DNA from 2 places in the Achromobacter sp. DH1f genome. Region 1 is predicted to be linked to the other one. Evidence: riboswitches for the same ligand, from Rfam matches in the RefSeq annotation. Region 1 holds a riboswitch; the other holds the start of a gene.
What was found. Region 1 has a riboswitch for glycine ahead of U858_RS0102900 (D-amino acid dehydrogenase). Riboswitches for the same ligand answer to the same signal wherever they lie in the genome.
Positions count from the first base shown of each region.

Region 2: another riboswitch for glycine. It lies ahead of gcvT (glycine cleavage system aminomethyltransferase GcvT); the one in region 1 lies ahead of U858_RS0102900 (D-amino acid dehydrogenase).

Region 1 covers NZ_AYMF01000006.1:39,685-46,783, forward strand. The annotation lists gene U858_RS0102875 (PLP-dependent aminotransferase family protein) at 1-102, shown strand, start outside; gene U858_RS0102880 (alpha/beta fold hydrolase) at 103-918, opposite strand; gene U858_RS0102885 (PhzF family phenazine biosynthesis protein) at 1,140-1,928, shown strand; gene U858_RS0102890 (SUKH-4 family immunity protein) at 1,942-2,529, shown strand; gene U858_RS0102895 (sulfite exporter TauE/SafE family protein) at 2,704-3,447, shown strand; gene U858_RS0102900 (D-amino acid dehydrogenase) at 3,451-4,680, opposite strand; glycine riboswitch at 4,725-4,815, opposite strand; glycine riboswitch at 4,817-4,907, opposite strand; gene ampC (class C beta-lactamase) at 5,110-6,249, shown strand; gene U858_RS0102910 (3-hydroxybutyryl-CoA dehydrogenase) at 6,302-7,099, opposite strand, start outside.
Region 2 covers NZ_AYMF01000026.1:68,305-75,403, forward strand. The annotation lists gene U858_RS0122360 (arginine/lysine/ornithine decarboxylase) at 1-1,862, shown strand, start outside; gene U858_RS0122365 (NAD(P)/FAD-dependent oxidoreductase) at 1,881-3,083, shown strand; gene U858_RS0122370 (superoxide dismutase) at 3,327-3,941, shown strand; gene U858_RS0122375 (ZIP family metal transporter) at 3,970-4,863, shown strand; glycine riboswitch at 4,950-5,048, shown strand; glycine riboswitch at 5,081-5,203, shown strand; gene gcvT (glycine cleavage system aminomethyltransferase GcvT) at 5,291-6,391, shown strand; gene gcvH (glycine cleavage system protein GcvH) at 6,488-6,865, shown strand; gene gcvP (aminomethyl-transferring glycine dehydrogenase) at 6,963-7,099, shown strand, end outside.

The DNA.
Region 1 (7,099 bases):
CTGCGTGTGACGATGCCGCCCGGCGTGGTCATCGGCTACAGCGCGCGTAGCGAGGCCGAACTGGAACAGGTAGGGGCGCTGCTGCGCGGGGCCGGCGCCTGATCAGACGGCCTTGTCCGCCAGGAACGCCTCGATCAGCGCCGCAAAAGCCGGCGGGCATTCCTGCATCGGGTAATGGCCGCAGTTCGGCATCACCCGCAGTTGGGCGTTCGGATGCCACGCCAGGAACGTCTGCCGCATGGCGGCTTCGTCCAGCCCCGGGTCCTTGTCGCCCACGATCACCAGGTACGGTGTCGTCAGCCCACGCACCTCGTCCACGAAATCCGTGTGGACCAGCATGTCCAGGTAGGGAATGCGGCAGGCGGGCGCCACCGACGCGCGATGCCGCCGCAGCTTGGCCTGCGCCCAGCCGCGCCCCAGGCCGCCGGTCACGTATTGCATCAGGCGGCAAAAGGCCTCGTCGTCGCGCGCCGTGCTGGCAAAGAACGCATACGCGTCCGGGCCCAGCCGATTGCCCGCGGCCGACACCGGGCACACGGCAATCGCCCGCTTGATGCGGTCCGGCGCACTCGCCGCCAGGCGCTGCGTGACCATGCCCGTCATCGAATGCCCCAGCACGTTAAAGCGCGGCCAGCCCAGGTGGTCGGCCAGCGCCAGGCAATCGGCGGCGATCTCATCGACCGTGCAGGCGCCCGTCAAATGGCGCGACAGGCCATAGCCGCGCAGGTCCGCGAATACATAGGTGCAGGCGTCGCCGTCCAGATAGGGCGTCATCGCGGCGTAGTTGCCGTGGTCGCCCAGCCAGTCGTGCAGCACCAGCACGGGTTCCGGGCCGTGGCCGTGGCGGACAAAGCCCAACAGGCTGGCCGCGGCGGCATCGTTGCCGACGTTCGGATGGGAGGAGGGGGAATGGTTCATTTCAAGGGTTCCTTCTGGGTTGGAAAAAGCCAAAAGAAACGCCCTCCCGGCGGACCGGGAGGGCGTCTTGAAAGAAGCGTCATCATATCGGGTCGGCGGGCGAAAATCCAGTGGCTGGAATAACCAGACGCGCAGCCCAGGGCAAGCCGCCGCAAGCACCCGCCCTGCGCCTTGTAGCAAAATAACGGCTGCTTTATCGCGTACGACACAGGAATTTCCCCATGCCCCAGCTCGACCTTTACCAAGTAGACGCCTTCACTGCCGCTCCCTTCGGCGGCAACCCCGCCGCGGTGGTGCCGCTGGACGCGTGGCTGCCTGACGCGACGTTGCAGCGCATTGCCGAAGAAAACAACCTGTCGGAAACCGCCTACTTCGTGCGCCAGGGCGATGTCTACGCGCTGCGCTGGTTCACGCCCGCGGTCGAGGTCGACCTGTGCGGCCACGCCACGCTGGCGACGGCCTGGGTGCTGTTCGAACAGCTGGGCGTCAAGGACGACCTGTTGCGCTTTTCGACCCGCAGCGGCGAATTGCAGGTGCGCCGCGCCGGCAAGGCGCTGGCGATGGATTTCCCCGTCAAGCAACCGGTGGCCGAAGCCATCCCGGCCGCGCTGCTGCAAGCGCTGGGCTTGAAGGACGCGCGGGCGCTGTACCGCACCGACGACTATCTGCTGGTCATCGACGATGAAACCCTGATCGACGGCCTGAAGCCTGATTTCTCGGCGCTGGCCGCGTTTGACGTGCGCGGCGTGGCGGTCACGGCGCCGTCCACCCGATACGACTTCGTGTCGCGCTGGTTCGGCCCGCGCGTGGGCGTCAACGAAGACCCCGTCACCGGCTCGGCCCACACCTCGCTCACGCCGTACTGGGCCGAGCGCCTGGGCAAGACGACGCTGACGGCCGAGCAGGGCGGGGCGCGCAAGGGGCAGCTGCAATGCGAACTGCCCGGCAACGGCCGCGTCATCATCAGCGGCCAGGCGGCGCTGTACCTGCGCGGCACGATCTACCTTTGACCCAAGGGCCGCCATGATCGACATCGACGCGTTGCGGGACGGCTTTGCCCGCTTCGGCGAACTCCGCCCGCAAGGCCGCGACGAATGGCGCGGCGATATCCCGCTGCCCGACGCGCTGGCCGATTTCTATGCCCGCATCGGCCCGTTGGGCAAGACTTATCACGCGCACATCGGCCCGGTCGGCGTCACGCTGTCCGAAACCAATGTGTGCTTTCCTGCGCTCAGCCGCCTGTGGGATCTGCAGGCCGGCTACCGCTGGGATGCCTCGAACGGCCAACGGGTGCCGGCCTGGCAGGACAACTGGCTGGTCATCGCCGACCTGAACGCCGATCCCTTCATCCTGGACACGGGCAGCGGCCGCATCCTGTATGCGATGCACGGCACCGGCACATGGGCACCTGACGACATCGCGCCCGACCTCTGGACGCTGGCCGCCGCCCTGGCCGCCGTGGGCGAGGTCTACCTGGACGCGGACGAAGACCTGCGCGACGACGACTGGGAGATCAAGCCGGCCTACCGCGACGCCGTGCTCGACCGACTGACCGCCGTGCTGGGTGACCGGGGCGAGGCCGAGCGCTTCTACGAGGTCCTGCAAGGCTAGCCTGAACGCTCGCGGACCGGGTTCGACGGCTCGGGCGAGGCTTCGGCGCGCCATTATCGAAAACCTATTCCCTCATCAGCACTTCAAATAACCCTGCGCGCCGCAGCTGCCTAGAATCCCCGGTCATGACACCAAGAGGCCGCATCCGGCCCTGGAACCAAGGAGACAGAGGGCATGGACGCGGTATGGGTGGTGGCGATCGGCGCGGCGGTGGCGGGCTTCGTGCAGGGCCTGTCGGGCTTTGCGTTCGGCATGGTGGCCATGTCGTTCTGGGCCTGGGTGCTGGACCCGCGTCTGGCCGCCGCGCTGGCCGTCTTCGGCGCCTTGACCGGGCAACTGCTGGCTGTGTTCTCGGTGCGCCGGGGCTTTGACTGGCAACTGCTGTGGCCTTTCCTGGCGGGCGGCCTGGCCGGCATTCCGCTGGGCGTGCTGGTGCTGCCGCACCTGGACATGGACTGGTTCAAGGCCGTGCTGGGCGCCTTGCTGGCCTTGTGGTGCCCGGTCATGCTGATGTCGCAGCGGCTGCCGCGCATCCGCGGCAACCGCCTGGGCGATGGCGCCGTGGGCATGGTCGGCGGCGTGCTAGGCGGCATCGGCGGTTTCGCGGGCAGCGTGCCCACGCTGTGGTGCACGCTGCGCGGTTTCAACAAAGACACCCAGCGCGCCGTGATCCAGAACTTCAACCTGGCGATGCTGTCGGTGACGATGGCCACCTACCTGGCCACCGGCATCGTCACCCGCGACATGGCGCCCATGTTCGCAGTGGTGGCGCCGGCCATGCTGATCCCCACGCTGCTCGGCACCCGCCTGTACATCGGCATTTCCGAAGTGACATTCCGGCGCACGGTGCTGGGGCTGCTGACATGTTCGGGGCTGACGTTGCTGGCGTCGTCGGTGCCGCAGTTGCTGGCGCGGTAGGCGCTACGCCAGCGCCACCCCGTCCCGCACACTCGCCGCAAGCATCTGCGCCGTCGCTGCCGACAACGTCCACCCCAGATGCCCGTGCCCGGTGTTGTAAAACACGCCGGGCCGCTTGCCCGGGCCGACGCGCGGCATCATGTTGGGGGTCATGGGGCGCAGGCCGCACCAGGGCACCACGCGTGACGTGCGTACGCCGGGGAAGTGCTTGCGGGTCCAGTCCACCAGCGGCTGGATGCGTTCGGCGCGGATGTCCATGTTGAAGCCATTGAATTCCGCCGTGCCGGCCACGCGGAAGCGGTCCCCCAGGCGGCTGGTGACGATCTTGGCGGCTTCGTCGAGCAGGCTGACAGTGGGCGCGGCGGCGCGGCTGTCGGGCTCGTCCAGGTGCACGCTGATGGAATAGCCCTTGACCGGGTAGATGTTCAACGAGTCGCCCAGCTGGCGCGCGAACTGGCGGCTGGCGGCCCCGGCGCAGATGACGAGGGCGCTGGCCTCGTGCTGTTCGTGTTGCGTGCCGCCTTCGCGGGCAATGTCCAATACGTAGGGCAGGCCGTCGCGGCTGATGGCGCGGATGTCGGCGTCCTGCTCGAAGCGCACGCCGCGGCGCACGCAGGCGCGGGCCAGACCGCTGGTGAATTTGTGGATGTCGCCGGTGGCATCGGACGGCGTGTAGAAGCCGCCGTGGCAGGCCGTTTGCAGCGCGGGTTCGATGGCGCGTGCTTCGTCGGGCGTGACCGCGTGGCGTTCCAGTCCGCCTTCGCGCAGCAGCGCGTTGGCGCGGCGTGCGGTCTCGAAGCTGGCGGCGTCGTGGTAGATGTGCAGGATGCCGCGCCGTTCCAGGTCGAAGTCGATGCCTTCTTCCTCGGCCATGGCATACAGGTGCTGGCGCGCCTCGATGGCCAGCCGGGTGGTGGCGATGGTGTTCTGGCGGTAATTGCGGATCTGCCCCATGAACTGGGCCAGCCACGAATACTTGTGCCAGCTGAAGCGCGGGTTGAGCAGCAGCGGCGCGTTGCGGCGGCCCAGCCAGCGCAGGCCCTTCATGACGGTGGCGGCGCTGTTCCAGACTTCGGCGTTGCTGGCGGACAGCTGGCCGCCGTTGGCGTACGACGTTTCCATGGCGGGATAGCGCTGGCGGTCGTAGACCGTGACGTCGTAACCCAGTTTGCTCAAGGCGTACGCAGACGTGACGCCGGTGATACCGGCGCCGATGATGGCGATGCGGGGCATGGTGGCTCCAGATAGCGTGGCTGCGGCCAACCGGCAGCAGCACCCCATCTGTCTTGGTACCTGAGAGCTTCACCCGGGCGGTGTGCGCCGCGGGATCCCCTTCGGTGGGCGCGCTTGGCGCCTCTCTCCAGATTGTCTACACCGCGCAGTCCTGTTGCCTGAGAGTTTCCGGGGCGGTTGCTCCGTCGGCGCCCGCCACGGGGGCGAGTCTCTTCTGCGGGGTTTTGAATCGACCGAAGCAGGATAGCCAAAATTTCGGCCGAACGAGACTTAGGGTTAGTACTAGGATGTGCCAATTTCGTCCTACACTGGGCGCCATTCGGCCGGCGCCAGCCGGTATGACGCGATAGGAAGAATGGCATGCGCCTGAGAGAAAAATTCCGTATTTCGATGTGGTTCCTGGCCCTGGCCGCAGGCGCCGGGCCCGCCATGGCGGCGGGGCAGCCAGCGCCAGCGTCGTCCGCGCCCGGCGCGCCAGTCGCTGCGGTGCCGCCGCAGGCTGCTGACGAGGCGATCAACGCCGCCGTCGCCGAGGTCATGCGCCAATACGACATCCCCGGCATGGCAATCGCCGTCACCCGCAACGGCCAGCAGCGCTTTTTCAACTACGGCGATGCCTCGCGCGCACCGCGCAAGCCGGTATCGCCCGACACGCTGTTCGAGCTGGGCTCGATCAGCAAGACCTTCACCGTGACGTTGGCGGGCTATGCAGAGGCCTCGGGCAAACTGTCGTTGGGCGACAGCCCCGCCAAGTATGTGCCCGAACTGCAAGGCAGCGCGTTCGCCAAGACCACGCTGATCAACCTGGCCACGCACACGGCGGGCGGCTTTCCTTTGCAAGTGCCGGACGCCGTGCAGGACACGGCCCAGTTGATGGCCTATCTGAAGGCCTGGACGCCGCAATACGCGCCCGGCACGCACCGCACCTACGCCAATCCCAGCATCGGCATGCTGGGCGTGGTAGCCGCGCGCAGCCTGGGCCAGCCCTACGTGGCGGCGCTGGAGCAGGGCCTGTTTCCCAAGCTGGGCTTGCGCAGCACCTATGTGAACGTACCGCCTGAAAAAATGCCCGACTACGCCTGGGGCTACAACAAGCAGAACGCGCCGGTGCGGGTGAATCCGGGTGTGCTGGCGGACGAGGCCTATGGCGTGAAATCGACCGCCCGCGACATGATCCGCTTTGTCGAGGTGAACCTGGGCGTGGCGCCGGTGGGTGCCACCATCCAGCGCGCCATCGCGGCCACGCACACGGGCTACTACCAGTTGGGCGCGATGACGCAGGACCTGATCTGGGAGCAGTACCGTTACCCGGTGTCGGTGGATGACCTGGTGGCCGGCAATTCGGCCAAGGTGGCCTTCGAGACCTTGCCGGTGCAGGCCTTGCAGCCGCCGAGCGCGCCACAGCCCGCGACGTGGATCAACAAGACCGGCGCCACCAACGGCTTTGGCGCCTACGTGGCCTTCGTACCGTCGCGCAAGGAGGGCATCGTGATCCTGGCCAACCGCAACTATCCCAACGAGGCGCGCGTGCGGCTGGCATTGCGGGTGCTGGAGACGCTGGATCGTTGAACGGCGGGGTAAGCAGTGTGGCGGCGCTGCCTGGCCCCTGGCCGTTGCCCCTTTAGCGAACGTCGCCCTTTTCCCGGGCCGCGTCATGACGCGGCAGCAAGCCCATGATGCGCAACCGGTCGCACAGCTCTCCCAGCCGCCGCAGCTTGTAGGCGTCCACGTCCATGCCGGCGTAGTCGTAGAAGCCCTGGCCTTCGCGCAGGCCGTTGCGGCCGGCTTCCATGTTGCGCGCGATGATGTCCGGCGCGGCAAAGCGGGGGTCGATGGCATCGGCCAGATAGCGGGACGCGTAATGCAGGATGTCGCCGCCGCCCCAGTCGATGAATTCCAGCAGGCCCAGCACCGAGAAGCGCAGGCCGAAGCCCAGCCGCACGGCGGTGTCGATGTCTTCGGCGCTGGCCACGCCTTCCTCGACCATGCGGGCCGCCTCGTTCATGGCCAGGGCCTGGATGCGCGGCACGATGTAGCCGGCCGCCGGTGCGCATTGCACCGGCGTCTTGCCGGCCAGCCGCAGCACCGCCAGCAGGTCCTGCAACGCGGCGTCCGCCGTCTGCGGGCCGCGGCTCACTTCCACCAGCGGAATGAGATACGCCGGGTTGAGCCAATGCGCATTCAGAAAGCGCGCGGGCGTGTGCACCAACGCGGCCAGTTCGGTCACCAGGAAGGTGGACGTGGTGGACGCGATGACGCTGTCCGGCGCGCAGGCCCGCCCCAGCCAGGTGAAGGTGTCGCGCTTGACGTCCAGGCGCTCGGGCACGGCTTCGAACACGACCCGGGCGTGGGCCAGGTCCGCGCGGGCGTCGTCGCGGGTGGTCAGGCGCACGCGGCCCAGCGCAATGTCGGCCTGTGC
Region 2 (7,099 bases), on a different contig from region 1:
TGGCGCGCCACATCATCCGCGAAGCCCGCAGCTACGTGGACAGCCTGCCGCCGCCGTTCTTTCGCGAGCTGGTCAAGTACGCGCAAGACGGTTCCTATTCCTGGCACTGCCCCGGCCACTCGGGCGGCGTGGCGTTCCTGAAGAGCCCGGTGGGCCGGATGTTCCACCAGTTCTTCGGCGAGAACATGCTGCGCGCCGACGTCTGCAACGCCGTGGACGAACTGGGCCAGCTGCTGGACCACACCGGCCCGGTCGCCGAATCGGAACTGAACGCCGCGCGCATCTTCCACGCCGACCACTGCTATTTCGTGACCAACGGCACGTCCACCTCGAACAAGGTGGTGTGGCATGCCAACGTGGCCGCGGGTGACGTGGTCGTGGTGGACCGCAACTGCCACAAGTCGATCCTGCACGCCATCACGATGACGGGCGCGATCCCGGTGTTCCTGCGCCCCACGCGCAACCACCTGGGCATCATCGGCCCGATCCCGCTGGAAGAATTCCACCCGGACAACATCCGCAAGAAGATCGAGGCCAACCCCTTCGCGCGCGAAGCGGTGAACAAGAACCCGCGCATCCTGACGCTGACGCAAAGCACGTACGACGGCGTCATCTACAACGTGGAAATGATCAAAGAGCAGCTCGGCAGCTATGTCGACACGCTGCACTTCGATGAAGCCTGGCTGCCGCACGCCGCGTTCCACGAGTTCTACAAGGACATGCACGCCATCGGCCAGGACCGCCCGCGCAGCCAGGATGCGATGGTGTTTGCCACCCACTCCACGCACAAGCTGCTGGCCGGCATTTCGCAAGCCTCGCAGATCATCGTGCAGGAATCCGAGACCCGCAAACTGGACCGCAACGTCTTCAACGAGGCGTACCTGATGCACACGTCGACCTCGCCGCAGTACGCGATCATCGCGTCGTGCGACGTGGCCGCGGCCATGATGGAACCCCCGGGCGGCACCGCGCTGGTCGAGGAAAGCATCCGCGAAGCGCTGGACTTCCGCCGCGCCATGCGCAAGGTGGAATCCGAGTTCGGCAAGAACGACTGGTGGTTCAAGGTCTGGGGCCCGAACCGCCTGGTGTCCGAAGGCATCGGCAACCGCGACGAGTGGGTGCTGGAAGCCAACGACCACTGGCACGGCTTCGGTGAAATGGCCGAAGGCTTCAACATGCTGGACCCGATCAAGGCCACGGTCATCACCCCGGGGCTGGACATGTCGGGCAGCTTCGGCGAAACCGGCATCCCCGCCGCGCTGGTGTCCAAGTACCTGACCGAGCACGGCGTGGTGGTCGAAAAGACCGGCCTGTACTCGTTCTTCATCCTGTTCACCATCGGCATCACCAAGGGCCGCTGGAACACGCTCTTGACCGCCTTGCAGCAGTTCAAGGACGACTACGACCGCAACCAGCCGCTGTGGCGCATTCTGCCGGACTTCTGCAAGGTGCATCGCCGCTACGAGCGCATGGGCCTGCGCGATCTGTGCCAGCAGATCCACGAAGCCTACCGCGAGCGTGACGTGGCCCGCCTGACCACCGAGATGTACCTGAGCGACATGGTGCCGGCGCTGAAGCCGTCCGACGCCTTTGCCCGCATGGCGCACCGCGAGGTCGAGCGCGTCGATATCGACCAGCTCGAAGGCCGCGTCACGGGCGTGCTGCTGACGCCGTACCCCCCGGGCATTCCGCTGCTGATTCCGGGCGAACGCTTCAACCGCACCATCGTCCAGTACCTGCAGTTCGCGCGCGAGTTCAACGAACGCTTCCCGGGCTTCGAAACCTACATCCACGGCCTGGCCGACGAAGTGGGTCCGGACGGCGAGAAGCGTTACTACGTCGACTGCCTGATCGAAGACTGATACGGGCCGACTGTTCCGATGTTCGATGTTGCCGTTCTCGGCGCCGGCGCCGCTGGCATGATGTGTGCAGCGGTCGCCGGCCAGCGTGGCTTGCGCGTGGTGCTGGTCGACCATGCCGAGCGCCTGGCCGAAAAGATCCGCATTTCCGGCGGCGGCCGCTGCAACTTCACCAACATCGGGGCGGGCCCGGCCAACTTCCTGTCCGACAATCCGCATTTCTGTCGCTCGGCCCTGTCGGGCTATACGCCGCAGGACTTCCTGGCGCTGCTCAAGCGCCACCATATTGCCTGGCACGAGAAGCATCGCGGCCAGCTGTTCTGTGACGATTCCAGCGAATCCATCATCGAGATGCTGCGCGCCGAATGCGACGCGGGCAGCGTGCAGTGGCGCATGGGCTGCCAGGTCGCCGAGGTGGCCCATGGCGAAGCCGGCTTTGAACTGCGCACCAGCCAGGGCCCGATCCGGGCGGCCAAGCTGGTGGTGGCCACCGGCGGCATGGCGATCCCGCAGCTGGGCGCCACCGACTTCGGCCTGAAGCTGGCGCGCCAGTTCGGCCTGAAGGTGGTCGAGCCGCGCCCCGCACTGGTGCCGCTGACCTTCGATGCGGCCCAGTGGCAGCCCCTGGCGGAACTGTCCGGCGTGGCGCTGGAGGTCAATCTGCAGACAGGGCAGGGCAAGACCCGCGGCGAATTCCTCGAAGACCTGCTGTTCACGCACCGCGGGCTGTCAGGCCCGGCGATCCTGCAGATCTCCAGTTTCTGGAAACCGGGCGAACCCATCGTCATCGACCTGGCGCCGGGGCGCGACCTGGCCGACGAACTGCTGGCCTCCAAGTCCGGCAACCGCCAGCAATTGCACACGGTGCTGGCCGGCCTGTGGCCCAAGCGCCTGGCCGATCGCTGGCTGCACCTGGCCGAGCAGGGCGGCAAGCCCGGCCTGGCGGCGTTGCGCCTGGCCGATGCGCCCGACAAGACCCTGCGCGCCCTGGCGCAGGACATCCACCAGTGGACGCTGGTACCCAGCGGCACCGCCGGCTACAAGAAGGCCGAAGTCATGCGCGGCGGCGTCGACACCCGCGGGCTGGACCAGAAGTCCATGCAGGCCAAGACCACCCCCGGGCTGTACTTCGTCGGCGAAGCCGTCGACGTGACCGGCTGGCTGGGCGGCTACAACTTCCAGTGGGCCTGGGCCTCGGGCGTGGCCTGCGGCAAGGCGCTGTAGGGCCGGCGCCCGCGTCGGCGGGCCGCCATTTCTCTTTCATTCTCGGACGATTTCCCGACGGCCATCCGCCAGGCGGCGCCTTGGTGCGTCTGCGCTGCGCAGCCGGCGGCGGCGCATAGCCCGCTTCTATGACAGCCATTGCAACGCAACCATTGTGATATCAAATAAAAATACATATCATTTATGTTTTCGATAATCAATCTGGCCCCGCATTCCGCGGCGCCGGTCTGACGGAGACATCTCATGGCCTACACCCTGCCGACCCTGCCCTACGCCTATGACGCGCTCGAACCCCATATCGACGCCATGACGATGGAAATCCACTACAGCAAGCACCACCAGACCTACGTCACCAGCCTGAACGCCGCCCTGGACGGCGCCGGCATCGCCACCGACGAGCCGGTCGAAGCGCTGGTGGCCCGCCTGGACCAGTTGCCCGAGGCGATCCGCGGCGCGGTGCGCAACCACGGCGGCGGCCATGCCAACCACAGCCTGTTCTGGTCCGTCATGTCGCCGCAGGGCGGCGGCGAGCCCGAGGGCGCGCTGGCCCGCGCGATCGATGCGGAACTGGGCGGCCTGGCCGCGTTCCGCGAGGCCTTCACCAAGGCAGCGCTGACCCGTTTCGGCAGCGGTTGGGCCTGGCTGTCCGTCACGCCGGCCGGCAAGCTGGTGGTGGAAAGCAGCGCCAACCAGGACAGCCCGTTGATGCAGGGCAACACCCCCATCCTGGGCCTGGACGTGTGGGAACACGCCTACTACCTGAAGTACCAGAACCGTCGGCCGGAGTACATCGGCGCCTTCTACAATGTCGTCAATTGGCCCGAGGTGGCGCGTCGCTACGCCGCCGCCATCGGCTGATCCGGCTTTGCGCGGGGGGCAGCGTTCCATGAACACATTCAGCCGTCATCGCATCCGGCCCGCGGCCACCAGCGTCAGCGTCTGGACGCTGGCGGTGCTGGTCGCCTGCCTGGGCCTGCATCAGCTGTGGGTCTACTTCGACGCGAACGCGCCGCATGTGGCGGACGCGCTGCTGGGCGGCATGGTCGCCGCTGGCGCCACGGCGGCGGGCACGCTGCCCATCCTTTTCGCGCGCACCATTCCCCAGAAAATGCAGGACAGCATGTTCGGCTTCGGCGCGGGCGTGATGCTGGCAGCCAGCGCGTTCTCGCTGGTGGCCCCGGGCATCGCGGCGGCCGAATCCCAGGGCGCCGGCCCCTGGGGCGCCGGGCTGACCGTCGGCGCGGCCATCCTGCTGGGCGCGGCCGCGCTGCTGCTGATGGATCGGCTGCTGCCGCATGAACACTTCATCAAGGGCCGCGAGGGCATCGAGGCGCACCGGCTGCGCCGCACCTGGCTGTTCGTCTTCGCCATTACCTTGCACAACCTGCCCGAAGGCCTGGCCATCGGCGTGGGCTACGCGGGCAACGATCCGGTGCGCGGCACCGCGCTGGCCACCGGCATCGCCATCCAGGACATTCCCGAAGGGCTGGTGGTGGCCGTGGCGCTGATCGCGGCCGGCTACAAGCGGTCGTTCGCGGTCGCGCTGGGCATGCTGTCCGGCCTGGTCGAGCCGATCGGCGCCGTGCTGGGCGCGGCGGTCGTGGGCTGGTCGGCGGCCATGTTGCCCTGGGGCCTGGGGTTCGCGGCGGGCGCCATGCTGTTCGTGATCAGCCACGAGATCATTCCCGAATCGCACCGCAAGGGGCACGAGGTCTACGCCACCTGCGGGCTGATGCTGGGTTTCGTGCTGATGATGCTGCTGGACACGGCGCTGGGCTAGGGGCCGGGAAGGGGTTGCACGCCGGGCTTGCCGGCTGCGCGGCGCTGGGCGAAGCGCGCGTTTCGCGGTATGCTTTCGCCGCTGTCACGCATGTTGCGGGAGAGAGCGGCTGCCAAGTGCGGCGGCCGCCGCCGAAGGCGCAATTCGCCCGGAATCGCTCAGGTATCCCATACCGCACATGTTTGCCCTGTCCCGGTTTTCGCCGTGCGGACGGGCAAAACAGTACTCTGGAGAGACCTGGCGCCGCTGCCCAATCAGGGACATAGCGCGCAGCCCAGGCGCCGAAGGTGCAAACCCGCCATGCGGGGCAACTCTCAGGCAAAAGGACAGAGGGGCGGAAGATTCAGCCGTTGCGCGGGGGCACATCGCCCGTCCGCCAGCGGCATTCCGTAACCCTGGCACCGCTGCCGCTCCGGAGTACCCGCGCATGTCCGCAACCCTCAAACGCACCCCGCTGGCCGACGAACACATCGCCTCTGGCGCCCGCATGGTCGATTTCGGCGGCTGGGACATGCCCCTGGCCTACGGCTCGCAACTGGAAGAACACCACGCGGTGCGCCAGGATGCCGGCATGTTCGACGTCTCGCACATGCTCAACGCCGACGTCACCGGCCCGGACGCCTTCGCCTTCCTGCAACGCCTGGTGGCCAACGACGTGGCCAAGCTGACGGTGCCGGGCAAGGCGCTCTATACCTGCATGCTGAACCCGCAGGGCGGCGTCATCGACGACCTGATCGTCTATTTCTTCGCCGCCGACCAATGGCGCGTGGTGGTCAATGCCGGCACGGCCGACAAGGACATGGCCTGGATGCAGCGCGTCAAGCAGGCCGGCAAGTTCGACGTCACCATCACGCCGCGCCGCGACCTGGCCATGATCGCCGTGCAGGGCCCCAATGCCCGCGCCAAGGTCTGGGCCGCGCGCCCCGCCTGGCAGGCCGCCAGCGAACCGCTGACCCCGTTCGTGGCCGCTCGCATCGGCGACGACACCCTGGTGGCCCGTACCGGCTACACCGGCGAAGACGGTTTTGAAATCGTGCTGCCCGCTTCTGAGGCCGTGCAGCTGTGGCGCGACCTGGTCGCCCAGGGCGTGCGCCCGGCGGGCCTGGGCGCGCGCGACACGCTGCGCCTGGAAGCCGGCATGAACCTGTATGGCCAGGACATGGACGAACTGACCCAGCCGGGCGAAGCCGCCCTGACCTGGACGGTGTCCCTGAAAAACCCCGAACGCCGCTTCATCGGTCGCGATGCGCTGGAACAATTCGCCACGCCCGCCGCCTTCGTCGGCCTGAAGCTGCAGGAACGCGGCGTCATGCGCGCCCACATGGCCGTGCGCACCGCGCAAGGCACGGGTGAGCTCACCAGCGGCACCATGTCGCCCACGCTGGGTGTGTCGATCGGCTTTGCCCGCCTGCCGCAAGGCGTGGCCGTGGGCGATACGGTCGAGGTCGACATCCGCGGCAAATGGGTGCCCGCCCTGGTCTGCAAACTGCCGTTTGTCCGTAACGGCAAAGCCGTCGAACACTCGTAAACTCGAAGCTTCGCGCCGCAGGCCCCCCGTGGCGGGCGGGCCGCCGGCGCGAGGCGCGCAACACCATTCTTCTACCCGAATCCCTCAGGAGTTCCCATGAGTCTGCCCACCGATCGCAAGTACACCCAGTCCCATGAATGGGTCAAAGCCGAAGGCGACGTGTTTGTCGTCGGCATCACCGATACCGCCCAGGACCAACTGGGCGACCTGGTCTTCGTCGGCGACGTCAAGGTCGGCGCCAAGCTGAACGCGGGCGAAACCGCCGGCGTGGTCGAGTCGGTCAAGGCCGCCTCCGACATCTACGCCCCGGTCGCCGGCGAGATCGTCGCGTTCAACGACGAACTCGAAAGCAACCCCAATCTGATCAACGAATCGGCCTTCACCGCCTGGATCTTCAAGATCAAGCCGGTCAACGCCGCCGATGCCGACAAGCTGCTGGACGCTGCCGGCTACGAAGCCGTCGCCAACGGCTAAGCCTGTCCGGACGGGTGGCGGCGCCAGGCGCCGCGCCCGTCCGCAAGATGCATCACCGTTCGTCCCCCGACGACACCTGCTACCCCGAGATCCCTCCATGTCGCGCGCCCTAGACACCCACACCGACTTCATTCCCCGCCACATCGGCCCCTCCGACGCCGACCAGGCCGCCATGCTCGCCGTGATCGGCAGCGCCAGCCTGGACGCCCTGATCGAAGAAGTCGTGCCGCCCAA